DNA from 4 places in the Photobacterium leiognathi genome. Region 4 is predicted to be linked to each of the others. Evidence: predicted binding sites of a transcription regulator. Region 4 holds the regulator's gene; each other region holds the start of a gene.

Region 1 (5,601 bases), 790 kb from region 4:
AGCGTGTAGCGTTAAGTGATGTGCCTGTGTTGATCAATGGTGAGATTGGTACTGGTAAATTGGTTGTTGCAGAAGCCTTACACCAGGCATCTATTCGCGCTAAAAAGCCATTTGCACGAGTGAATTGTGAAACAGTTCAAGCTGGGTGGATTGATGATGTTGAGCGACAGTCTTATCTCGATTATGCCAATAACGGTGTGCTTTTATTAGATGAATTCACCCTGTTAGCCGATGAAAGAAAAAAAGAGATCTTAAAAATCCTTAGTGATGGGACTTATTACCGTCCTGATGGCAGCATTCTTACTGTTGATATTCGTATTATTGCCACCAGTAGCCATAATTTTGATGATCTGTCGGAGCTCGATACTCTAACTCGAGATTTGTACTTTAGACTTAACGTGATTTCATTGTCGGTACCTGCATTGCGAGAGCGCGGCAGCGATATTGTGTTACTTGCCGAGTTTTTACTGCTTAAGTACGCCAGACAATATAACAGTGTGGCTAAGTCATTTTCAGAGCAAGCACAAGTAATGTTGTTGCAATATCAATGGCCTGGAAATGTACGTGAGTTAATTAGCCAGATTAAACGAGCGGTACTCTTGGCTGAAAATAAATGTATTGAAGCCGAACAACTTGATATTCCACGGATCACCGAAGATAAACAAAGCCTGAAAAAAATCCGAGAAGAGTCGGAGCGTACGGCACTACTGACTGTGTTAGAAAACAATAAAGGGCAGATCTCAGCAGCCGCTAGAGAGTTGGGGGTATCAAGGGCAACCATGTATCGACTCTTGAACAAACATGACTTGATCCCACCGCCACGTTGTTTCCGACAAGGCTAATACAGTTGGATATTCTTACTTAACAGCTACCGAAAGGTGGCTGTTTTTGTTTTAGAGCTCTATAGAATTAACCCTATCAATAGTCATCAATTTTTTATGCTGATATGAAATATAGTTATTGGTTTAATCTTGGTTAATATATAAACAAAATAAGATCTTGTAGCATAAAAACATGTAGTTAAGCGGATGCTATAAATAGTCCTGTTAAGTGTTAATGATTGGTTAATATTTGTTTTTGGTATATCTAACTCAACTGAAAACCAAGGAGAATATTATGCGCCAATCTATCTATATCCGTTTTGCTATTTTTCTTATCCAACAAGATATTAAACGTGAAGATGCACTGTGGCGGCATCAACAGCGACGAGTTCGTGTTTACCTGCCTTATCATTCAGCACATTTACTGCGAGATGTGGGAGTGGAAAGTGATGGTCGTATTGCTGTAAGCCATCTTGTTCATGCTGAACGTAAAGTACGTCATTTAAGGCGAACGCTGCGGTTTAGACATAACACGTAAAGAGAAAGGCCAGTAAGGTTATCTTACTGGCCAACATTTACGTGATACTAAAACACTAAGGACAAGGATTTGAGTATTGATTACCTACTTGCTCTAAATCTTGCATCACTTCTTCAGAAAGCACCAAATCAATACTCTGGATATTTGTTTCTAACTGCTCAAGAGTTGTTGCACCGATAATGTTTGCTGCAACAAAAGGGCGCTGATTTACAAAGGCTAATGCCATTTGTGCTGGATCCAAACCATGTTTATGCGCCACATTGATATAGGCTTGAGTAGCTTGAATGCCTTGTTGATTAAAGTAGCGAGAAAAACGTGGAAATTCAGTACAGCGTGCACCTTTAGGCTTTGTATCATTGAGATATTTGCCACTCAGCGTACCAAAGGCGAGAGGTGAATAGGCGAGTAGCTCAACACCTTCATGATGGCTGATCTCAGAAAGACCTACCTCAAAGCTACGATTAAGTAAGTTATATGGGTTTTGGATGGAAACAATACGAGGTAAATCGTGTTTATCAGCAAGCTTTAGATACGACATCACTCCCCAAGGTGTTTCATTTGATACCCCGATATATCGTACTTTTCCTGCTCTGACTAATTCCGATAGTGCTTCTAAGGTTTCGATGAGTGTGACACCAGAGTGATCTTCTTCGTAGTGATAATTCAGTTTACCAAAGCAGTTGGTTTGTCGTTGTGTCCAATGCACTTGATAAAGATCGATATAATCGGTTTTTAGACGCTCAAGACTATCATTCACGGCATCATGAATATGACGACGGTTAAGTGACATATTATCGCGGATATATGGCACATTACGTGGACCTGCTACCTTGGTTGCGATGATCAGTTTGTCGCGTGATCCTGATTTCTCTAACCAATTACCAATATAGCTTTCAGTCAGTCCCTGAGTCTCTTTGTTAGGAGGGACCGGATACATTTCTGCAGTATCAATAAAATTCACGCCACGTTCGATGGCTAAATCTAGCTGGCTATGTGCTTCGGCTTCATTGTTTTGTGCCCCGAAGGTCATGGTACCTAAACATATTTTACTGACGTCTAAATTTGAATGCGGGATCGTATGATATTTCATTCGCTATCCTTGCTATTAAGATCTTTCATTTGACTATAGCCCGAAGCGCTAACGCTGAGAAGCGAGATTCAATACCAAATCGATATTATGTTCGAGACTTGCTGGTTGGCGAAAACTGACACATAGTTAATGTTAGGTGTTTCATTATCTTGCGTGGAGTAACAATGAAGTTATCTCAGTTAAAGCCTTGGTTAAAAGCATCACCGAATAAAATTCCCCATTGTGTGTTGAGTTGCTATGCGGGATGTTCATATTATTTGATGGAAGTGGAATATAAACATCAGCTTCGTCCTCTAAAAGATGAAAAAGACAATCTACTGCATTTTCAAAATATAGAGCAGGCACAAACCTTATTAAAATCAGTTGGGATCAGCAATATGACCTTACGTCTTACTGATCCTTATGATGAGTTTTCTGCTGATGGCAAAGTATCGCAATGCGAAGAAGATATTGTGTTGCACTTTTAGCAACAACAATAGCCATCGTTAAATAAAATAACGAGAGAGCAGATCTGCTGTAAAATTTGTCTTTAAATAAAAACCACGAGGCAGCGTTTTGATAGGTTGCCCGTTGGCACCATAAGCTTCTGTTAATGCTTTGCTGTTGGCAGCTTTTGGTCGCAATTGTAATACTTCACCATGGCGAGCGGTGATCTGCTCAACGTGACCAAGGACGATCATATCCATTAACTCTTCCCAATCTTGTTTCAGTTGGGCTTCTTCATCAGGTGACGGTCGCCAAAGTAAGGGAGATCCCATATGGCGATCAGAAAGTGGAATGTCGCGCTCTCCTTCAACAGGGATCCATAACACATGTGATAATTTATGGCGTATGTGGCTAGTTTCCCAGCGTAAGCCTTGCACACCAATCAAAGGGGCTACACAAACAAACGTGGTTTCTAATGGCTTACCGTTATAACCAATGGGAATGGTTTTTAGCTCAATACCCAGCTCGATAAAATCCGGTACAGGCTTGCTACCCGCGGTTGCGCCTAAATGCCACTCAAGTAATTGTCCAACCCAGCCTTTATCACGTTTTAGATCGGGCGGTGGGATGATTCCTGCAAGATCGGCTAATTCCCCCAGTGTTAATCCGGCAAGTTGCTGAGCTCTTTCAAGTAGCTCTTGTTCTGTTGTCGGTGTTGATGGTTGAGGGATCGCTTGCATGGTGAGACTAATGATCATCTGTTGGAAAAGAATAGGAATAAGGATCATATCATAGCTATAAGGGGATTTTATGGCTAAAAAAAGAGAAAAAGATCCTTTGAAAAGATATCCACAGAAATTTTTTAATAAATATTTTATTTTTCGCTAACTGTTTGAATGAACAGTTGTGTGGCGCTATTTTAGCCACCCTGCTGCGTGAGTATGCAATCTAATTTTTTATCTGATGTGGATAAATCCATAATTGGTTGATCTTTAATCGATCGTTTTTTTGAGGTGTGAATATCATATTTATTTAAATTTATTATATAAGCTTTTACTTTTTATCTTTATGATTTTTATTGATTATATTGTTTATTGGTCGTGTAAGTAGGTGATTTTTTTCGGCCTTTATTGGTACTAAAAAAAGCGTTTTTTTATTTTCTGCACAAATCTATCCACAGAAAGAGTGAATAAATGTGGGATAGGTCTCATTTGGTTGTTTATAACCTTATAGCAAAGGCAAAGTTATCCAGAATTTGTGTTGAAGGTGGGAAAATATCACGATCTGATCGAAACTTTGTTTACCGATCTCTTCTACTATGAAAAAATCACTATTAATAGATATTTATACTTGAGGTCGTCCAGTGATTGATGGCGATGGATACCGCCCTAATGTAGGGATCGTTATCTGCAATAGCCATGGTCAGGTATTTTGGGCTCGACGATATGGACAACATTCTTGGCAGTTTCCGCAAGGTGGTATTGATGATGGAGAAACTCCGGAACAAGCCATGTATCGTGAATTGTACGAAGAAGTAGGATTAACCAAAAAAGATGTCAGGATAATTGCGTCAAGCCGTCATTGGCTACGTTATAAATTACCTAAACGTTTAGTACGGTGGGATTCGAAACCTGTTTGTATCGGGCAAAAACAAAAATGGTTTTTGCTGAGCTTGGAATGCGATGAGTCCAAGGTCAATATGCAGCGAGGTGCTACTCCTGAATTTGACGGGTGGCGATGGGTAAGTTACTGGTACCCAGTTCGACAGGTGGTGTCTTTTAAGCGTGATGTTTACCGTCGAGCATTAAAAGAATTTGCGCCTGTCGCTATGCCTTTTAAGGAATGGAAAGAGCGAAAATTCAAGCGTAATAGCAAAAATAAACATATGTAATATAGAGGCAATCGGCAATATAGAAGGATTATAAGGCTTGTTATGCTGACACAGCTTAGAGAGATAGTTGACAAGGTGGTCAGCGCTCAAACCTTGATAGAAGCGCTCGATCAATTAGTGATGAGCACTTGTCAGGCAATGAAAACAGACTGTTGTTCAGTTTATATTGCTAATCATGAGCGTCAGATCTATACCCTGATGGCGACGCAAGGTTTACATAAGTCCCACCGTCGAGTAAGTCTGCGTTTTAATCAAGGTCTCGTAGGGCTGGTTGGTCGTAGTGCTGAACCTGTTAATGTTGCCGATGCCCGTATTCATCCTCATTTCAAACATTTGCCAGGGATTGGAGAAGAATCATTCCGATCTTTCTTTGGCACGCCTATTATTCATCAACGCCAAGTTCTTGGTGTATTGGTTGTTCAACAGCGTGAACAGCGCGAATTCGATGAAAGTGAAGAATCTTTTCTTGTCACGCTTGCAGCCCAACTCTCAGGCATTTTAGCCCATGCTAAAGCCCAAGGGATGTGGTTTGAGCAAGGTAACAAACTGCATTTAACAGGCTCTGCGGCTTCTGCTGGGGTAGCTGTGGCTAAAGCTTGGTGGGATGATACTCAGCCGCTGTTAGAACATGTTGCGCCAACGTCTTGTTTAGATGTCAATTTTGAGCAAGAGCGCTTAACGATTGCCATAGAAGCCGCCAGTGCAGAGTTTCGTCGGTTAAGAAAACGCTTTGATAGTGAACTTCAAAAAGAAACCTTAGCAATCTTCGATCTTTTCAGTCACCTATTAAATGATCCTATGTTACGCAAGGATCTTAAGGCGCGTATTGCTTGTG
Region 2 (5,601 bases), 1.1 Mb from region 4:
TGACCGGATACTGTTAGGAAAGTCTCTTTACCAAAGAAATCTTTGTCAAAGTCTACTTCGCCTTTATCAGTCATTGGCAGGTTAGCCATGTCTAGCGTAGATACACGGAACATTTCACCTGCACCTTCACAGTCAGATGCTGTGATAAGTGGCGCAGACATCCAGAAGAAGCCTTGCTCGTGGTAGAAACGGTGGATCGCTTGAGATAGACAGTTACGAACACGTGCTACAGCGCCGATCACGTTAGTACGTGGACGAAGGTGTGCAACTTCACGTAAATACTCAATTGAGTGACGAGTTTTAGCCATTGGGTAAGAATCTGCATCTTCAACCCAACCAACCACTTTAACGTTGGTTGCTGCTAGTTCAAAATCTTGACCTTTAGCAGGAGATGCTACGATTGTACCAGTAACCTCAACAGAGCAACCAGTTGTAAGCTTAAGCACTTCATCCTGGTAATTATTTAACTCATTAGGGACCACGGCCTGAATCGGGTCGAAACAAGAGCCGTCATAAATGGCAAGGAAAGAGATTCCAGCTTTGGAATCACGACGTGAGCGAACCCAACCGCGAACAGTAACTTCACTGTCTACCGCTAGTTTGCCGCTTAATACGTCTGTTACAGGCGCGTAAGTCATGTTTAAATCATTCTCCGTTTAGGCACTGACTTCGGAATTAAAGTATCTCGTGCTTAAAGATATCTAAGTATTAGTCATATTACCTTTCTTACGACAAGCATCAAGCATTGATATCAATCAAATGATAAATTGATGAAAGAAAGCGGTAATTTTAGCAAATGATTGGTTAATTATCGGTCATTTACTTTAAGTCGTCCTAGCTTCGTATTGGAAAATGTAGACCTAGGACGTCTTAGCTAAATTTTTTATAAATCAATTCAAGCAAAAGCTGTTTAAGCAATGGCTAAGTATTTGTGTGTTTGAATTGATAAACGCCAATTACGGGCAATACAGGTTTCGATACAAAGCTCAGTTGCGCGTGGCTTTTGGCTGATAGGCTGTAGTGCAATTGTAACGTCTGATTTAAGACTCTTGCCCTCTAATAAAGCGTCAAGTTGCTCGATGTCTTTACTAGTACCAACCGGGTGTTTGATCTCGTTAGCGCGTTCTAGCGCAGAAGCTAATACAGGAAGCTTGGCTTTCATATTGATTTTTGGTGATACCGTTACCCAAGTGTTGTTACTAGCTTGGATCTCAGAAGTACCACTGGTTTCAATTTGGCAATTAAAGCCTGCCGCTTCAAGCGCTTCTGTTAGGGGATATAGATCGTAAATGCATGGCTCACCACCCGTGATAACAACATGCTTTGCGGTGTACTTTTGATCAATCAGTAGCTGTACAACACCATTAGCGTCAAGTTGAGTCCAAAGTGGAGAGTCTTCAGTTTTTGCCATGATTTGTTCTAAAGATGCCAAGTCTTGTGGCTCAGCAGTCCATGTTTGTTTGGTATCACACCATGAACAACCCACAGGGCAGACTTGTAATCGAACAAAAATTGCAGGAACGCCTGTAAATACGCCTTCACCCTGAATAGTCTCGAATACTTCGTTAATTTTGTACACGTTGAACCTCTTTTTTCACCCGAATTGCTGACTTTCTATTGTGAAACTGGTTTCTTTTAGAAAGGTTACGGCGTGAAATAAATCCGCTAATTGAAGAAAAATAGTCGGCAAAAAAGCCGTTTTGCCATTATCGCAGAAGCGAAACTCAATGTCTTTAGTCATTGATAGTGATACTTGTCACGTACTGAAGACAAGAGGCTTCACAATTACTTCGCAAAGTAAAAAAATTAACATACGAAGGTTTTATAGCTGATTTTTCAGGAGTATCGACATGTACGTCGCTCAGCCAGGCCATATCGATCATATCAAAAGAAATAATGCTGGGAGCGTATACAAACTGATTGATTTGTACGGACCAATCTCTCGCATTGAATTATCAAAACGTAGTCAGCTAGCCCCTGCAAGTATTACTAAGATCACTCGTGAACTTATTGATGCGCATTTAATTAAAGAGACACAATTTCAAGAATCAAGTAGCCGTGGGCGTCCTGCCATTGGACTTGTGCCTGCTAATGAAGGTTGGCAATTTTTATCTATTCGCTTAGGGCGTGGTTACTTGACGATTGCGTTACATGCATTGGGTGGTGAAATCCTTGTTGAAGAACGTCAAGATATTGAGCAGTTACATCAGGTTGATGTGGTTGAAAAGTTACTACAGGAAATTAATGTCTTTTTTGCTAATCATGTGAGTGAGCTTGATCGTATTACCGCGATTGCAGTGTCACTGCCGGGGTTAGTGAATACCAGTGATGGTGTGGTACTGCAAATGCCGCATTATAACGTTTCCAATCTTCCGCTTGGCGAGATCATTCATCAAGAAACAGGTCTGCCTGTTTTTATTGGTAACGATACTCGCTCATGGGCATTAGCTGAAAAGCTTTTTGGTAACTCTCGTGGTATTGCGAACTCGATTTTAGTCTCGATCCATCACGGTGTTGGGGCTGGTATTGTACTTGATGATAATGTGCTACAAGGCAAAACCGGTAATGTTGGTGAGCTTGGGCATATTCAAATCAAGCCTTATGGAAAGCGCTGTTTCTGTGGCAATCATGGTTGTTTAGAAACAGTTGCCAGTTTACAGGCAATATTAGAACAAGTGGAAACCCAGTTAAAAGCAGGGCATGAATCTATATTGAGTAATATGCCGCTGACCATTGAAGCGATTTGTGATGCAGCTGTTGAAGGGGATAGTTTAGCAAGACAGATCATCATTGAGCTTGGACATAATTTAGGTCAAGCCATTGCGATTATGGTCAATTTATTTAATCCACAACGTATTCTGATTGGTGGTGAATTTAACCGTGCTAAATCGGTGTTATATCCAGCGATCATGGAGCGAATTCGCTCTCAAACATTGCCTGTATATTTTCGTGATTTAGAGATTGAGCAGAGCCGTTTTTATACCCAAGCAACCATGCCCGGCGCTGCTTTGGTAAAACAGGCAATGTACGACGGGCATTTGCTTATGAAGTTAGTAGATGGTTAATGGTATGATTTATATGGAAATTAAAACTTTTCTTTAATTTCCATATAGCTTTCTCGAATATGCTCGATAAGTGCTTGAATGCGTTTAGCGGGCTTTCTAGTGTAAGGATATACAGCATAAATCCCGACCACTTTACCAGCATGTGTTGGTAATAATTCCACCAAATCTCCGCGCTGTAATTCATCATAAATTAAGCAATTAGGAAGATAGGCGATGCCATTACCTGCAAGCACTACTTTCTTTAATGCTGCTGCGTTATCTGATGAGAAATTACCGCTCACTTTCTGGGTGTAAACTTTGTTTTGTTTTAGAAATTGCCAGTCAAAAGGACCTGTGCTTTGTGGGTTGTAACCCAAGCAATTATGACTTAATAGATCTTTCGGTTTTTCTGGTTTGCCGTAATGCTCTATATAAGCAGGGGAAGCACAGATCACCCAGCGAGAATTAAAAATATGACGTGCAATCAGGCTTGAATCTTCTAAATAGCCAGTACGGATCACCAGATCATAATTGTCTGCCACAAGATCAACAAAGTGATTATCTAGCGACATCTCCACCGATAAACCGGGGTGTCTTTGGCAGAAATCAGCCACGGCATTGGCAAGGACTAATTCTCCTGAAATGGTGGGTACAGACATACGGATTTTGCCTGACAAGGCTTCGCTATAACCTGTTACAGAATCAAACGCTGCTTGTGCAACATGACTGATGCTTTTGGCGCGATGATAGAGGACTTCACCGGGTTCGGTGAGGGTCAATTTACGGGTGGTGCGGTAAATTAACTGTAAACCTAATTCTGTCTCAAGTTTACTAATGCGTTTACTAACAACCGATTTAGTCACGTTATTGAGTTCAGCCACTTTGCTGAATGATCCATGTTCAATTACTTGAGTGAATAAAACGAGATCGTCGATAGCTGGCATTCTTTATCCCATACAAAGTCTAAGAGGCAAGGATTATATACTTAACTCATATTATGGCGCTATATTCAACAAGCGTGATTTGGCAGAGAGTCAAAGAGGGGATGTGGAACTTGAATAAAAAAACGCAGCCCCGATAGCTGCGTTGTTCTTATTCCCGTGTGTGCTTAACTACTAGCGTCCTGCTAGCTGTTATCACTATTGGTGATAGGTAGACTTACATATCATCAATAATGATGTAGGTGGCAAAGACGGGCCCATGCACACCAACAACTTTGATCAGCTCGATATCTGCAGTCGAGCTAGGACCTGAAATGAAGTTAACACATGATGGAATACGTTCACCATTTTGTGCTTTCTGATGAAGAATTTCAGTTGCCTGTGTTAAACGCGCAACGATACAGCTTTTTGGCACAACGAAGACTGATGCTTCTGGTAGTAGGCTAACTGCACGACCTTGCGCTGGGTTGCTGTAAAGTACCATAGTGCCTGATTCAGCTAGTGCTTGCTCTGCAAATACAACACCCACTTTTGCACGTTCTGCAACGGTAATATTTGCTTCATAGCCTGCTGAGTGATCCCAAATGTAAACGCCATGCTGTTCTGCACTAAGATCTTTAGGATAAATCACATCAAGTAGACGTTTATCTGCGGTGAAAATGGTTTCACCAACAGGGGTGATTTCTGTTTGATCGGCACTACAGTATTTGAAACATACATCGCGTAATGCTTCTGTTAGTTGTGCTTTGGTGGTTACAACTGCTTGCGCACCTAAAGAAGACTCAGTGTAGTTTACCAAGATGTCTTTTAGTTCATCTTGAGATTTACCTGCAAATACTTCTTTGTGGCAATTATATTTTAAGTTTGGACGTGCAACTGGGGTAGTGATGCGATCACGACCTAGTTGTTTGGCGATGTTATTAAGGAAACTATCGCGATTATAGATGCGTTGCTCATTTTGAGATGACATACGGAAAGCCCCTTAATTACTTATTTTTGTTCTTAAACCAGCTGCGGAACGATTCACCAGATGGTGTTGGTAAATCACGAGTTTGTGTCCATGCGTTTAGCAGACCAACTTTAAATGGTAGTTGACCATCTTTAATCAGCTTGCCTGCAACAATGGCACCGATCTTAACTGTCTTATCCCATAGTGCAGGGTGGGCGTTAACAAAGCTAAAGCCACTAACAGAAGCACGTTCCATAGGATCAGTAATTTTCTCTTCGCCCATGATTTGACGGTGCTTAAGCAGTAGATCTGATAGTGGGATCTTCACTGGGCATACATCATGACAAGCACGACATAAGCTACATGCGTTTGGTAGATCTTTGAAATCTTCGTAGCCGCCAAGTAGTGGAGACAGTACAGCACCAATAGGACCAGAGTAGATTGAACCGTAAGATTAGTCACCGATGTGACGGTAAGCCGGACAGGTGTTTACACACGCCGCACAACGTACACAACGTAGGATTGAACGGAATTCAGAGCCTAAAATCTTAGAGCGACCGTTATCAACAATAACTAGGTGGAACTCTTCAGGACCGTCACAGTTACCTTCTTCACGAGGGCCAGTTAGTGCCGTTACGTAACCAGTCAGTGGTAAACCAACTGCACT
Region 3 (5,601 bases), 1.5 Mb from region 4:
AATATCGTCAGCGGTGTTAATAGCTAAACCATGTGCGCCAAAGCTTTCAGCGTATTTCACAATGTCTGGACCTATGAAGCTAACAGCACTTTCACGACCATATTTTTTAAGTTGCTGAATTTTCACCATGTCGTAGCTGTGATCTGTCCATACAAAATGCACGATATTACATTTGTGGCGAACGGCGGTAGCAAGCTCCATGGATGAGAACAGGAAGCCACCATCACCAGACATGGAAATTACTTTCTCGTTTGGATGTAATAAAGAGGCAGCAATTGCCCAAGGCAGTGCTACACCTAATGTTTGCTGACCATTACTGAACAGTAAGCGACGAGGCTCAAAGCTGTGGAAGTAACGTGCCATCCAAATGTAGATAGAGCCAACATCACAACACACAGTGGTATCGTCACTAACAAAACGACGAAGATCATGAACAAAACGCAGTGGATGAACACCATGGTTAGAGGTTTTATTCGCGCCCATTTGCATGATGTTTTGCAGATCGTGACGAAGTAATTGGATTTGTTGATTTTGCTCTAGCGATTCACGTTTATCCAGCTCACTTGCAATGGATGTTACAGATACAGCTAGATCACCTACCACTTCATACACTGGATTGTAGCTAATTTCGAGATCGGCTTGTTGGTAACCAATATGAATGATTGGCGTATTCGCATCTTTATTCCAAAGAATCGGATCATATTCAATTGGGCTGTAACCAATGGTAATGATTAAATCAGCACTGTTTAGTGCAATATCACCCGGTTGGTTTTTAAATAGACCCACACGACCTAAGAAACAGTTGTATAAATCATGTGAAATCACACCTGCAGCGGCAAAGGTGTTAACAACCGCAATAGGGGTTTGTTTTAACAACTGGCGAATAGCATCAGCAACAAAAGGTTGGCTTGCATCCATACCCAGCAATAGCACTGGATTTTTCGCAGCATTAATACGATCAGCGGCTTGGCGGATCGCTTGCGGATGTGCACCACCAAATAGAATAGGGTTAGGCTGCTGTACAGGTTGATAAGGAATACGATTAGTTAGAATGTCTTGTGGCAAACTGACAAAGCTAGCGCCTTGGGTTGGTTGCTCTGCAATACGAAATGCTTTGTGAACAACATCAGGTACAGATGCACTGTCCATGACTTCTGCGGAAAACTTAGTGATCGGATTGAACAGTGAGCGTGTGTCCATCGATTGGTGTGTATTGTGTGAATACATAGAAAGCGGTACAGCACCTGCCAATGCAACCACAGGATCGCCTTCACTGTTAGCCGTTGCTACACCAGTGACTAAGTTAGATGCACCAGGGCCAGAAGTTGCTAAACAGATACCAGCCTTACCTGTTAAACGACCTGTTGCCGCAGCCATAAATGCCGCATTTTGTTCATGATGACAAATAATGATTTCAGGGCCGTTATCACAAACGGCATCAAATACAGCATCAACCTTTGCGCCAGGAATACCAAAGATATGTGGCACATCGTGTGCTTTTAGCGTTTCAACGACAAGTTCAGCACCTGAAATGGTTTTATCCGACATATAAGCCTCAAAATTATTGTTATTAGTTAATTAGGCTCAGGACATGCTTCGTAAATTCGAAATTTATGTGATGAGTGCCGCAATTCTAATTATTTATCATACAAATTAAACTGTTGAAATTGAAAGTTAATATTTCAAGGGTGACGGTGATATTTTGCTGTTAACGTAATGATTTCAGGAGTATGTGAAGAATATAGAAAAAGGGCGGATAGGAAGCGTAAAGAAATTAAGCGAGGGAAATAAAAACGCCAGTCAAAGAGACTGGCGTTGGGTAAGTTTATCGTGTTTGAGATTAAATCATGATACTAGCAATTAAAGCTGATAAGAAACTTACTAGGGTTGAGCCATAAAGAAGGCGTAAACCAAAGCGTGCCACCATATTACCTTTTTCTTCGTTAACCCCTTTAACAGCACCAGCAAGAATACCGATAGAGCTGAAGTTCGCGAATGACACAAGGAAGATAGAAACAATACCCACAGTGTGCGGTGTTAATTCACTGACTTGTTTTTGTAGTGACATCATTGCTACAAATTCATTAGCAACAAGTTTGGTTGCCATGATACTACCTGCTTGTAGAGCTTCATGGGCAGGGATACCCATGATCCATGCAAATGGGTAGAAAGCGTAGCCAATAATATCTTGGAAGCTAATACCAAACACAGTATCAAAGCCTGCGTTGATCATTGAGATCAGTGCGATGAAACCAACCAGCATGGCTGCAACAATAACGGCAACTTTAAAACCTGTGAGAATGTATTCACCCAACATTTCAAAGAATGTCAGTTTTTCACCGCTTTCTGCTTTCATCATCTCATCGATATTCATTTCCGTTTCGTGATCGTATGGGTTGATGATCGACAAGATAATAAAGGTGCTGAACATGTTTAAGAACAGTGCTGCAACAACAAATTTCGGATCGATAAGCTTCATGTAAGAACCCACGATAGACATAGATACAGTCGACATCGCGGTTGCGGCAAGGGTGTACATACGACGTTCTGACATTTTGCCAAGAATATCTTTGTAGGTAATGAAGTTTTCAGATTGACCAACCATTAAAGCGCTAATGGCATTGAAGGATTCAAGTTTACCCATGCCGTTGACTTTAGAAAGCAAGAAGCCAAGTGCTTTAATAACCAGAGGAAGAAGTTTGATATGTTGAAGAATACCAATCAGTGCGGAGATAAAGACAATTGGCATTAACACGTTAAGGAAGAAGTTGAATGCATTATTATTGGAAAGGTTACCAAAAACGAAGTTCGTGCCTTCAGCTGCAAAATTTAATAACCCGTTAAAGCCATCGGCAAACTCTTTAACGATCCCCGTACCCATTGATGAATTCAATAAGAAGTAGGCTAATCCCATTTCGATAATGAGTAATTGGAGAATGTATCTGAACTTAATATTTTTTCGGTTGTTACTCGCAGCAAGTGCTAGGGCTGCGATAACGACTAGCCCGAAAATGAAATGTAGATAGACCATGTAGGTTCGCTCTCAGTGTGATGCTTATCAATCAATATATTTATGGTTAATCATTTCTTTCGTTCTAAAAGTGATTCAAATCTCATTTTTATGTCTGGTCATTTTTGCACCAGTCAAAGATGTTTCAAAGAATCACGATTGCGGCAAACGATTGCTGATCGAAAGAGCCCCGTAATTACTGAGCTGTCGTTATACGCTTAAATATTAGTATCATCAATATGCCGAAATGGTATAACTGTGAGCTAAATCTCATTCAGGTTTTTAGTTATATCGATCTAAAAAGGACTATTTTGAATATTTGATAAGATCTAGGAGATTATTTTGAATGTTAATTCAACACTTGTATTTACGATGTATTAAAATTGTTATATTTAATTGTGTTCATTAAATATGGAAAATTATATTTAGAATAAAAAAATTTCAGTTTTTGAGGAATATGATTCAATACACTTTTGTATAACAAAATTAAATTGTTTTAAATTTACTCTTTTGTGGAAAGTTTAAGATGAAAAAATCATCTAAGAATCGCAAGTTATGGTATTTCCATAAACATGAACAGCGTAGCGATACCAGACTAAACAAACGATTGAAGTCTAAATAATGCCTTGTACTCGAATTACGTTGATAAACACTAATCAATAGGTTTATCAACGTAAGCGATTATCTTAATCCAGCACGCTCGTTGCACCAAATCGGTAAGGTGGGGCAAAAGGTTTAACGCCTTTCTCTCGGTACTTCTTCAAGCTCATTAATTGCTTATAAACAATGTAATATCGGTTGATATTGGTAACATACACAATTGGTTGTTTACCTATATGTTTCCTGGTCACCACTTCTACATTATTAAACCAAATATCAGGGTTATAACCACTCTCTTTGGCATAACGACGCATTTTTCGAATATTACCGGGACCTGCATTATAAGACGCTAATGTCATGTAAATTTTATTGTCGTAATTAAGGCGGTTATCATTCAAATAATTATTCTGAATGTAGCGCATATATTTAATACCTGCGTGAACATTGTTATCAGAATTATATATGTTTGGAATATCAATATATTTATCACGTGCAGTACTTGGTAACACTTGCATAATACCTACAGCACCTTTATGTGATATTTTTTGTTGATTTAAACCTGACTCTTGAAAGCCTTGCGCCATCATTATCAAATAATCAAAGTCATATTCAGAGGCATATTTGTAAAACAGATCAGAAAGTTTCTCCATTTTATCTATATTGTTATCACTGAGTAGGTTATCTATCCAGCCTTGGCTATCTAAATACTTGTTATAAATAACATTACCTAACAAGGTGCCTGATTTTATTTGCGTGATATAGTCGTTCACTAATGCCATCAGTTTAGGGCTATCTTTACGCATCGCCCATGCAATTTCTCCATTGCTGCGTAATACGAAAGCGGTATTAATACGTAGTTTAGGGAGTAAATCTTTCCATATTTTCATTTTATGCTCATCGAGCACTGTCATATTCATCAGCCCGAGATTGACCATTTCAAGTAACTCATAATCTTCTAGCGTTTCTTCAATAAAATGAATCTTCATTGGCTGGAGATGTTGCAGTAATAAGCGGTTATTAACCTCAAGCAAGCTTTGATAATAACTCGAACTTTTTCTTACCCAGATCTCTTGATCGCTAAGTTGTACGATGTCCGTAATTTCAGGAGCGTCAACGTTGTTAATAATAACTTCATTGATACCATTAAGGACGGGATCACTAAAAGCGACCATTTTTTTCCGTTGTTCTGTGACAGTTAAATTTGCCACTGCGAGATCGCCATAACCCTTAACTATATACCTTAGCAACTTATCACGATGAACAGGGATCACTTGAATGTTCACTTTGGGGGAGGTTTTATGGATATCGAGCTCAAAGTGATGGAGTAATTCAGCAATGATCCCTTTGGGAGAGCCATTTTCTATGTAATAGAATCCTAGATCAGCAGAGACTAACACCCGTATTACTCGTTTTTTCTCTAATACAGAAAGATCGCCTGTATAAGTGGGACCTGCAAGTGGAGAGAGGGTTAACCCTACGGCACTAAAAGAAGCCAATATCAAGGAAAGACAGATCCACCATGTGCGGATCTGTTTATAGTGTTGTGCGTTCATTGGAAACTAAAGCCTTTTGTTTTAGCTTGATCCTGAATGGTTAAAATGATCGCATTTCCCAAGTCATCAGTTTTGTTGGTTTTATTATTTTTTGCTTGTTTTATATAGCTGTTACGCTGTTTTTCTAAATCAGTTATTTGCTTTTGGATATGCTGTCGCTGGCTGATTTTTTGTTTGAGCTTGTTACTGATTTCCTCATCATTAAGCCCTTTAAAATGTAGCTGATCTTTTTTGGCTTGCGCGATACCTTGATTTAAATTCTCTTCTGCTAGCGAGATAAGATCCCAATCTTGGGTTTTGTACTGTTTGCCAGCTTTGGCAATACTGCGCTCAGTGCTGCTTGATTTAGAGAGTGAAGAGGCATTGCTATCTTGCGCAACTTGCTGCTGCTTTTTAGTGCTACCTTTAGCGCCATAGCCAATATAAGTATCGTTGAGC
Region 4 (5,601 bases):
CGATCTTGATGCAACGGTCTACACTATTTTGCAATCAGCCTTTATTAGCGCAGGGCAACGTTGTACCTGTGCTCGACGTCTATACTTACCTTTGGGTAGCGAAGGGGATGCATTGCTGGCAGCGTTAGTTGAAGCAACAAAAGCGATTGTCGTCGGTGGACCATTTGCTGAGCCTGCGCCGTTTATGGGGCCGCAGATCTCCCGCCAAGCCGCCGATAATATTGTGCAAACGCAACAGCAATTAGCGTCGCTCGGTGGGGAAATATTGGTTGAAGCTAAGCGTGGTCAAGGGGCGGTGGTAACACCTGCGATTATCGATGTCACCAAGGTCGAAAAATTACCCGACGAAGAATACTTTGGTCCATTATTACAGGTGATCCGCTATCAAGATCTTGCGCAAGCTGTCACGTTGGCGAATAACACCCGCTATGGTTTATCTGCTGGATTAGTTTCTACCGATGATAATGAATGGCAATATTTTATCGATCATATTCGAGCAGGTATTGTTAATCGAAATCGTCAGTTAACCGGAGCCAGTGGTGATGCGCCGTTTGGTGGTCCGGGGGCGTCAGGTAATTTACGTCCAAGTGCTTACTATGCGGCGGATTACTGTGCCTACCCAATGGCATCAATGGAAGGTGAATCAACAGTGTTACCTGAGCAATTATCGCCAGGTATTCGTTTGAGATAGCTTCATCATTAATTGTAAGGATTGTCTAGCATGGAACAATTATTTGCCGAGTTATGGAAAGATTATACCCAGCGTTTATGTCCTTCTGCGTCGAGTGTTAGGCAGTTACTCACAGAAGATGAGCCACTAGTCAATGATCATATTGCGTTACGTACCTTTGGTTTACCTAAGTGTGGTATGGCAAGGTTAGCTGCGCCTTTTATTGCGGTGGGATATAAGCCAAAAGGGCGCTACCATTTTAAAGAGAAAAAGCTCTACGCTGAACATTTTGAGCATCCTGATCCGAATGCACCTAAGGTTTTCATTAGTGAGTTGCAATTAGGTTTGTGCTCAACAGAGCTGCAAACCGAAGTACGCAAACTGGTTAATCAAGTTGATGATGACTACTTTGCTGATCCTGCTTTTTTGTATCAAGGTAAACCATGGCAACTGAGCAGTGAGGTTTACCATCTTCTCAATGCAGAAAGTGAATATGCGGGTTGGGTGGCAGCTCACGGTTATGGTGCCAATCACTTCACCATTGATATTAATCAGCTAGAACAATTTGTTGAAATTGCCGAAGTGAATCATTTTCTCGAATGCAGTGGTTTTGCCATTAACCAAGCTGGAGGTGCGGTAAAAGGCAATCCTAAAGTGATGTTAGAACAATCAGCGACAATGGCAGATAAAGTGTCTGTTACCTTTAGTGATGGTGATATGCAGGTACCGGGTGGCTTCTATGAGTTTGCGAAACGCTACTTACAACCGGATGGGGAGATCTATACTGGTTTTGTTGAAGCTTCGGCAGATAAGATCTTTGAAAGTACCTATAACTCCTAATTACGTTGAATTATTAATAAAAAAGCAGCCATTAGGCTGCTTTTTTCGAATCTATTAATTGTCGAGGGGCGATCCCCAAATACCACTGTCTTCAACAGGGCAGCGACGTAAACCTGTTTGCTGTTCTAAGTAACAGCGACGGTCACTAAAGCCTGTCATCTCAATCGTTGTAGGTTGAGGAGCGATAGCGCCTGGTACTGTGGTGTAACTATTCGGGGCAAAACGTTCAATATCCATATTCCATTACCGCGAGAAAAAGAAAGTCCATTAATACGCAGAATGTAGCACTTAATTTAGACAATACAAATTAATTGTTCTCATAAAAGACACAAAGTTTGAATGGGATTGATGAAATATTTATCACAGCTCAATTTATGCTTTTTAGGGATTTTATTTCGCATCTAATTGCTAATTTGTGATCTTATCGGCACGTTAAAAATGTCACATTGCTTTATCATCTAATGTTTTATTTTAGTTAGAAAGTTATCAATAAGTATTTCTTTCTTCAATGCTTTTGGATTAGGTAGAAGTAATATGAATTTTAGCAAGATCACAATGGTAGGGCTGTTATTGTCATCATTGGCTGGATGTAGCTCTTTATCTTCAGTGGATAACAATGTACCTAAGGTGACGATTTCAGAAGGTGGTGTGATCAGCCAAAATGGGGCTGTTTATACGGTAAAGGCGAGTAATAAATTAGTGACTCCGAAACTTGGGCAATATATCGGGTTTCGCTATGCCGTAGAGATCCCAGATGGTGCCAGTGATGAGCTGAAAGGAAAAACGGCATTTCCTATTACAGCGCGTATGACGCATCCTAAATTGGTAAACCCAGCAACGAAGCAAGCAACGACGGTATCAACATGGTCCGATACCATGTACAAACACGATAAAAACTTGGCGCTTTGGCAATTTTCAGAACCTTATGAGCTAATCAGTGGTTCTTGGGTATTTGAATTGCTGTATAAAGATCAAGTTGTTGCTAAACGTGAGTTCACGGTCGCTAATAATGAGCAGTTAAATCAATCTTTAAAAAACACTTTTGAAACTGCGTTCATGCTCAATAGTACCCGTTCATGGTTAACTCAAAATGGTGATGCGCTGGTTTGTGATAAAGCGAAATCGAAGCGTTGCTTGCAGTTTAGTTCTACCGAGGAATGTAACCAAACCCTAAGTCGTTATAACAGCATGTGTCAGCAGATAGCGCTTAAACAAATGGGGCGTGGTGATGAAATTACCTCTGCGAAAGAAGAGATGAAAAAGTATGTTAGCTACTTTTTTTACTGCATGCATAGCGCCAGAATTAACGAAGCAAAGCTTGATAAAAAACAGGTTCATGCTTGTTTGAAAAGTTAAAAAGACATTAAAAAAGCCGCAACAGTGTGCGGCTTTTTTCATACGGTGACAGCGTTAAATTAACGTGTACCGTAAACAACGATAGTCTTACCGTGAGCAGAGATAAGGTTCTGCTCTTCAAGCATCTTCAGAATACGACCCACTGTCTCACGAGAACAGCCAACGATTTGACCGATTTCTTGACGAGTGATCTTGATCTGCATGCCGTCTGGGTGCGTCATTGCATCTGGCTGTTTAGCTAGGTTTAGCAATGTTTGCGCAATACGACCTGTAACGTCTAAGAATGCTAGATCACCTACTTTCTGGCTAGTCACTTGTAGGCGGCTTGCCATTTGAGCAGATAGACGCATTAGAATGTCAGGGTTAACTTGGATTAACTGACGGAATTTTTTAAACGAAATTTCTGCTACTTCACAAGGAGTCTTAGCGCGAACCCAAGCAGTACGCTCTTGATCTTCTTCGAACAAGCCAAGCTCACCAATAAAGTCACCTTGGTTTAGGTAAGAAAGGATCATTTCCTTACCTTCTTCATCCTTGATTAGTACAGCAACAGAACCCTTCACAATGTAGTACAAAGTTTCCGCTTTCTCACCTGCGTGGATCAGCGTACTTTTTGATGGGTACTTGTGAATATGACAATGGGAAAGAAACCACTCTAAAGTTGGATCTGTTTGCGGTTTACCTGGAACCATATTACTAACTTCCTCTGCATTTGTTGCCCAACAGCATTCATTTTCTCTTCGAGCACCGTGCTGGAAAAAAAACTGTCTGCTGACAGGGTATCCATTCAGCCGCTGGGCTGCAAGCTAACTTGAATAAGTTAGAGTGTATCCTTTTTCTACGCCTTTTTCTTGATATTGATCTAGTAGAATCGCTCATTTGATATGGATAACTGTGCACAGGATCACAACGTGGTGAGATAGTTACTATTAGTGGTATTTAACCATGAATAACAGGTCAGCTTTTGCAGGTAAAAATGTGCCTGTAGCACGAAGAGGACGGAATACGAAAATCGATTTACATTATTAGATTTATCAATAAGACTAGTCGTTATCTTCGGGCATCTAAATAAGGATTAAGCGATGCAATCCCGAGTCAAATGGGTAGAAGATATGACTTTCTTAGGTCAATCAAGCTCAGGTCATAGTGTGGTAATGGATGGCAACGGTGGCGATAAAGCCCCAAGTCCAATGGAGCTCGTATTGATAGCTGCTGGTGGCTGTAGTTCGGTGGATGTTGTCAGTGGATTGAAAGCACAAGCGCAAAATATTGTCGGTTGTGAAGTGCAAATTTCAGCACAGCGCCGAGAGCAAGCACCACGCTTATTTACACAAGCAAACCTGCATTTTGTGGTGTCTGGTTTTGATTTAGAGGAATCAGTGGTGGCGAATGTTGTTGCCGATTCACTAGAGAAATATTGCTCGGTATGTTTGATGCTGGGCAAAGGGGTAGAGCTTACGCATTCTTATGAAGTGATCAGTGCTTAAGCCGTTAGCGCTGTACTCGATTTGATGAAGGTTGGCACTGCGCCAACCTTTTTTGTTTTAACCGTTATACCCAAGTACTTTGAGATGACTTGGGTATATATGAACTAGCTAATTTTCCCTGTCTTGATTAGCTGCTCGATCAGTGGCCTCATGATCAGTTCCATCGCAAAACTCATTTTCCCACCAGGGACAACAAGGGTGTTATGACGTGACATAAATGAGCCTTGGATCATCGCAAGTAGGTAAGGGAAGTCGACATTTTTTAAACCGCGAAAGCGGATCACCACAAAGCTTTCATCTAGGCTCGGAATACCTTTTGCACTGACAGGGTTTGAGGTATCAACCGTAGGAACGCGTTGAAAGTTAATATGAGTGCGTGAGAACTGCGGGGTTAGGTAATTTAAGTAATCATCCATCGAGCGAACGATAGACTCCATTACCGCTTCACGCGAGTGACCACGATCGCGGGTATCACGGACGATCTTCTGGATCCACTCAAGGTTAACGATTGGTACCATGCCGATCAGTAAATCGACATGTTGAGCGACGTTAATATCCCCATCAACGACGCCACCATGTAAACCTTCATAGAAAAGCAAATCAGTATTTTCAGCCAGCTTTTGCCATGGCGTAAATGTACCGGGCATTTGGTTGTAGGGAACGGCTTCATCAAAGGTGTGAAGATAACGACGAAAACGGCCTGTACCATCTTCACCATATTGCTTGAAAAATTGCTCTAATTGGCCGAAGTCATTAGCTTCTGCACCAAAGTAACTGATATGGCGACCTTGCTCTTTGGCTTTACGAATTTCCGCATCCATTTCTGGGCGGGTAAAGCGGTGAAAGCTATCACCTTCTAGCCATGCAGCATTGATGTTCATCATATTGAACATTTTACGGAAAGCTTCAGAAGTGGTGGTGGTTCCTGCTCCTGATGAACCGGTTACTGCAATGATAGGATGTTTTGCAGACATGACTAACCTTGTCGTTGTTAATTATCGGAAGATAATGAGATGTCAGGGAATAAGGAGATCACCTGATTTACGATAATGTTACTACAAGTTAACAAGGATGTGGGGGTTGAAAAGTGAAACTGATAACAAAGGCAAGTTTTGAGTCGTAACTCTCGGAGCACGACTCAGGTTAGGAATAATTATTGCAACTGGTTGCGTAATTTTATGTCGACAGATTCATGCAATTCAGAAAAGACAATCACGGCTTCACCAGATTTTAATTGGTTGAGAACCA

Evidence for each region. Region 4 encodes CRP, which controls carbon source genes, mostly activating them, when cyclic AMP is high. Its sites were predicted from a motif close to TGTGANNNNNNTCACA; they were not measured.
Region 1: rppH (RNA pyrophosphohydrolase) is a predicted target of CRP. The motif match lies at 4,070-4,085, and genes of this name have one in related genera.
Region 2: mlc (sugar metabolism global transcriptional regulator Mlc) is a predicted target of CRP. The motif match lies at 1,746-1,761, and genes of this name have one in related genera.
Region 3: Q7674_RS16110 (NupC/NupG family nucleoside CNT transporter) is a predicted target of CRP. The motif match lies at 3,268-3,283, and genes of this name have one in related genera.

What each region holds. Positions count from the first base shown of each region.
Region 1 covers NZ_CP131601.1:2,714,366-2,719,966, reverse strand. The annotation lists gene Q7674_RS19320 (sigma-54-dependent transcriptional regulator) at 1-842, shown strand, start outside; gene Q7674_RS19315 (hypothetical protein) at 1,117-1,359, shown strand; gene Q7674_RS19310 (NADP(H)-dependent aldo-keto reductase) at 1,415-2,449, opposite strand; gene Q7674_RS19305 (DUF6482 family protein) at 2,614-2,916, shown strand; gene mutH (DNA mismatch repair endonuclease MutH) at 2,935-3,615, opposite strand; gene rppH (RNA pyrophosphohydrolase) at 4,239-4,766, shown strand; gene ptsP (phosphoenolpyruvate--protein phosphotransferase) at 4,809-5,601, shown strand, end outside.
Region 2 covers NZ_CP131601.1:1,340,759-1,346,359, forward strand. The annotation lists gene asnS (asparagine--tRNA ligase) at 1-638, opposite strand, end outside; gene queE (7-carboxy-7-deazaguanine synthase QueE) at 911-1,579, opposite strand; gene mlc (sugar metabolism global transcriptional regulator Mlc) at 1,851-3,065, shown strand; gene Q7674_RS13295 (LysR family transcriptional regulator) at 3,086-3,988, opposite strand; gene Q7674_RS13300 (LutC/YkgG family protein) at 4,203-4,955, opposite strand; partial or broken gene Q7674_RS13310 (LutB/LldF family L-lactate oxidation iron-sulfur protein) at 4,972-5,601, opposite strand, start outside.
Region 3 covers NZ_CP131601.1:1,962,551-1,968,151, reverse strand. The annotation lists gene alsS (acetolactate synthase AlsS) at 1-1,548, opposite strand, end outside; gene Q7674_RS16110 (NupC/NupG family nucleoside CNT transporter) at 1,841-3,031, opposite strand; gene Q7674_RS16105 (MltF family protein) at 3,697-5,163, opposite strand; gene Q7674_RS16100 (vWA domain-containing protein) at 5,160-5,601, opposite strand, start outside.
Region 4 covers NZ_CP131601.1:236,599-242,199, forward strand. The annotation lists gene astD (succinylglutamate-semialdehyde dehydrogenase) at 1-691, shown strand, start outside; gene Q7674_RS07935 (DUF1338 domain-containing protein) at 722-1,510, shown strand; gene Q7674_RS07940 (hypothetical protein) at 1,565-1,747, opposite strand; gene Q7674_RS07945 (DUF3859 domain-containing protein) at 2,045-2,866, shown strand; gene crp (cAMP-activated global transcriptional regulator CRP) at 2,926-3,558, opposite strand; gene Q7674_RS07955 (OsmC family protein) at 3,949-4,353, shown strand; gene Q7674_RS07960 (phosphoribulokinase) at 4,458-5,327, opposite strand; gene Q7674_RS07965 (YheU family protein) at 5,507-5,601, opposite strand, start outside.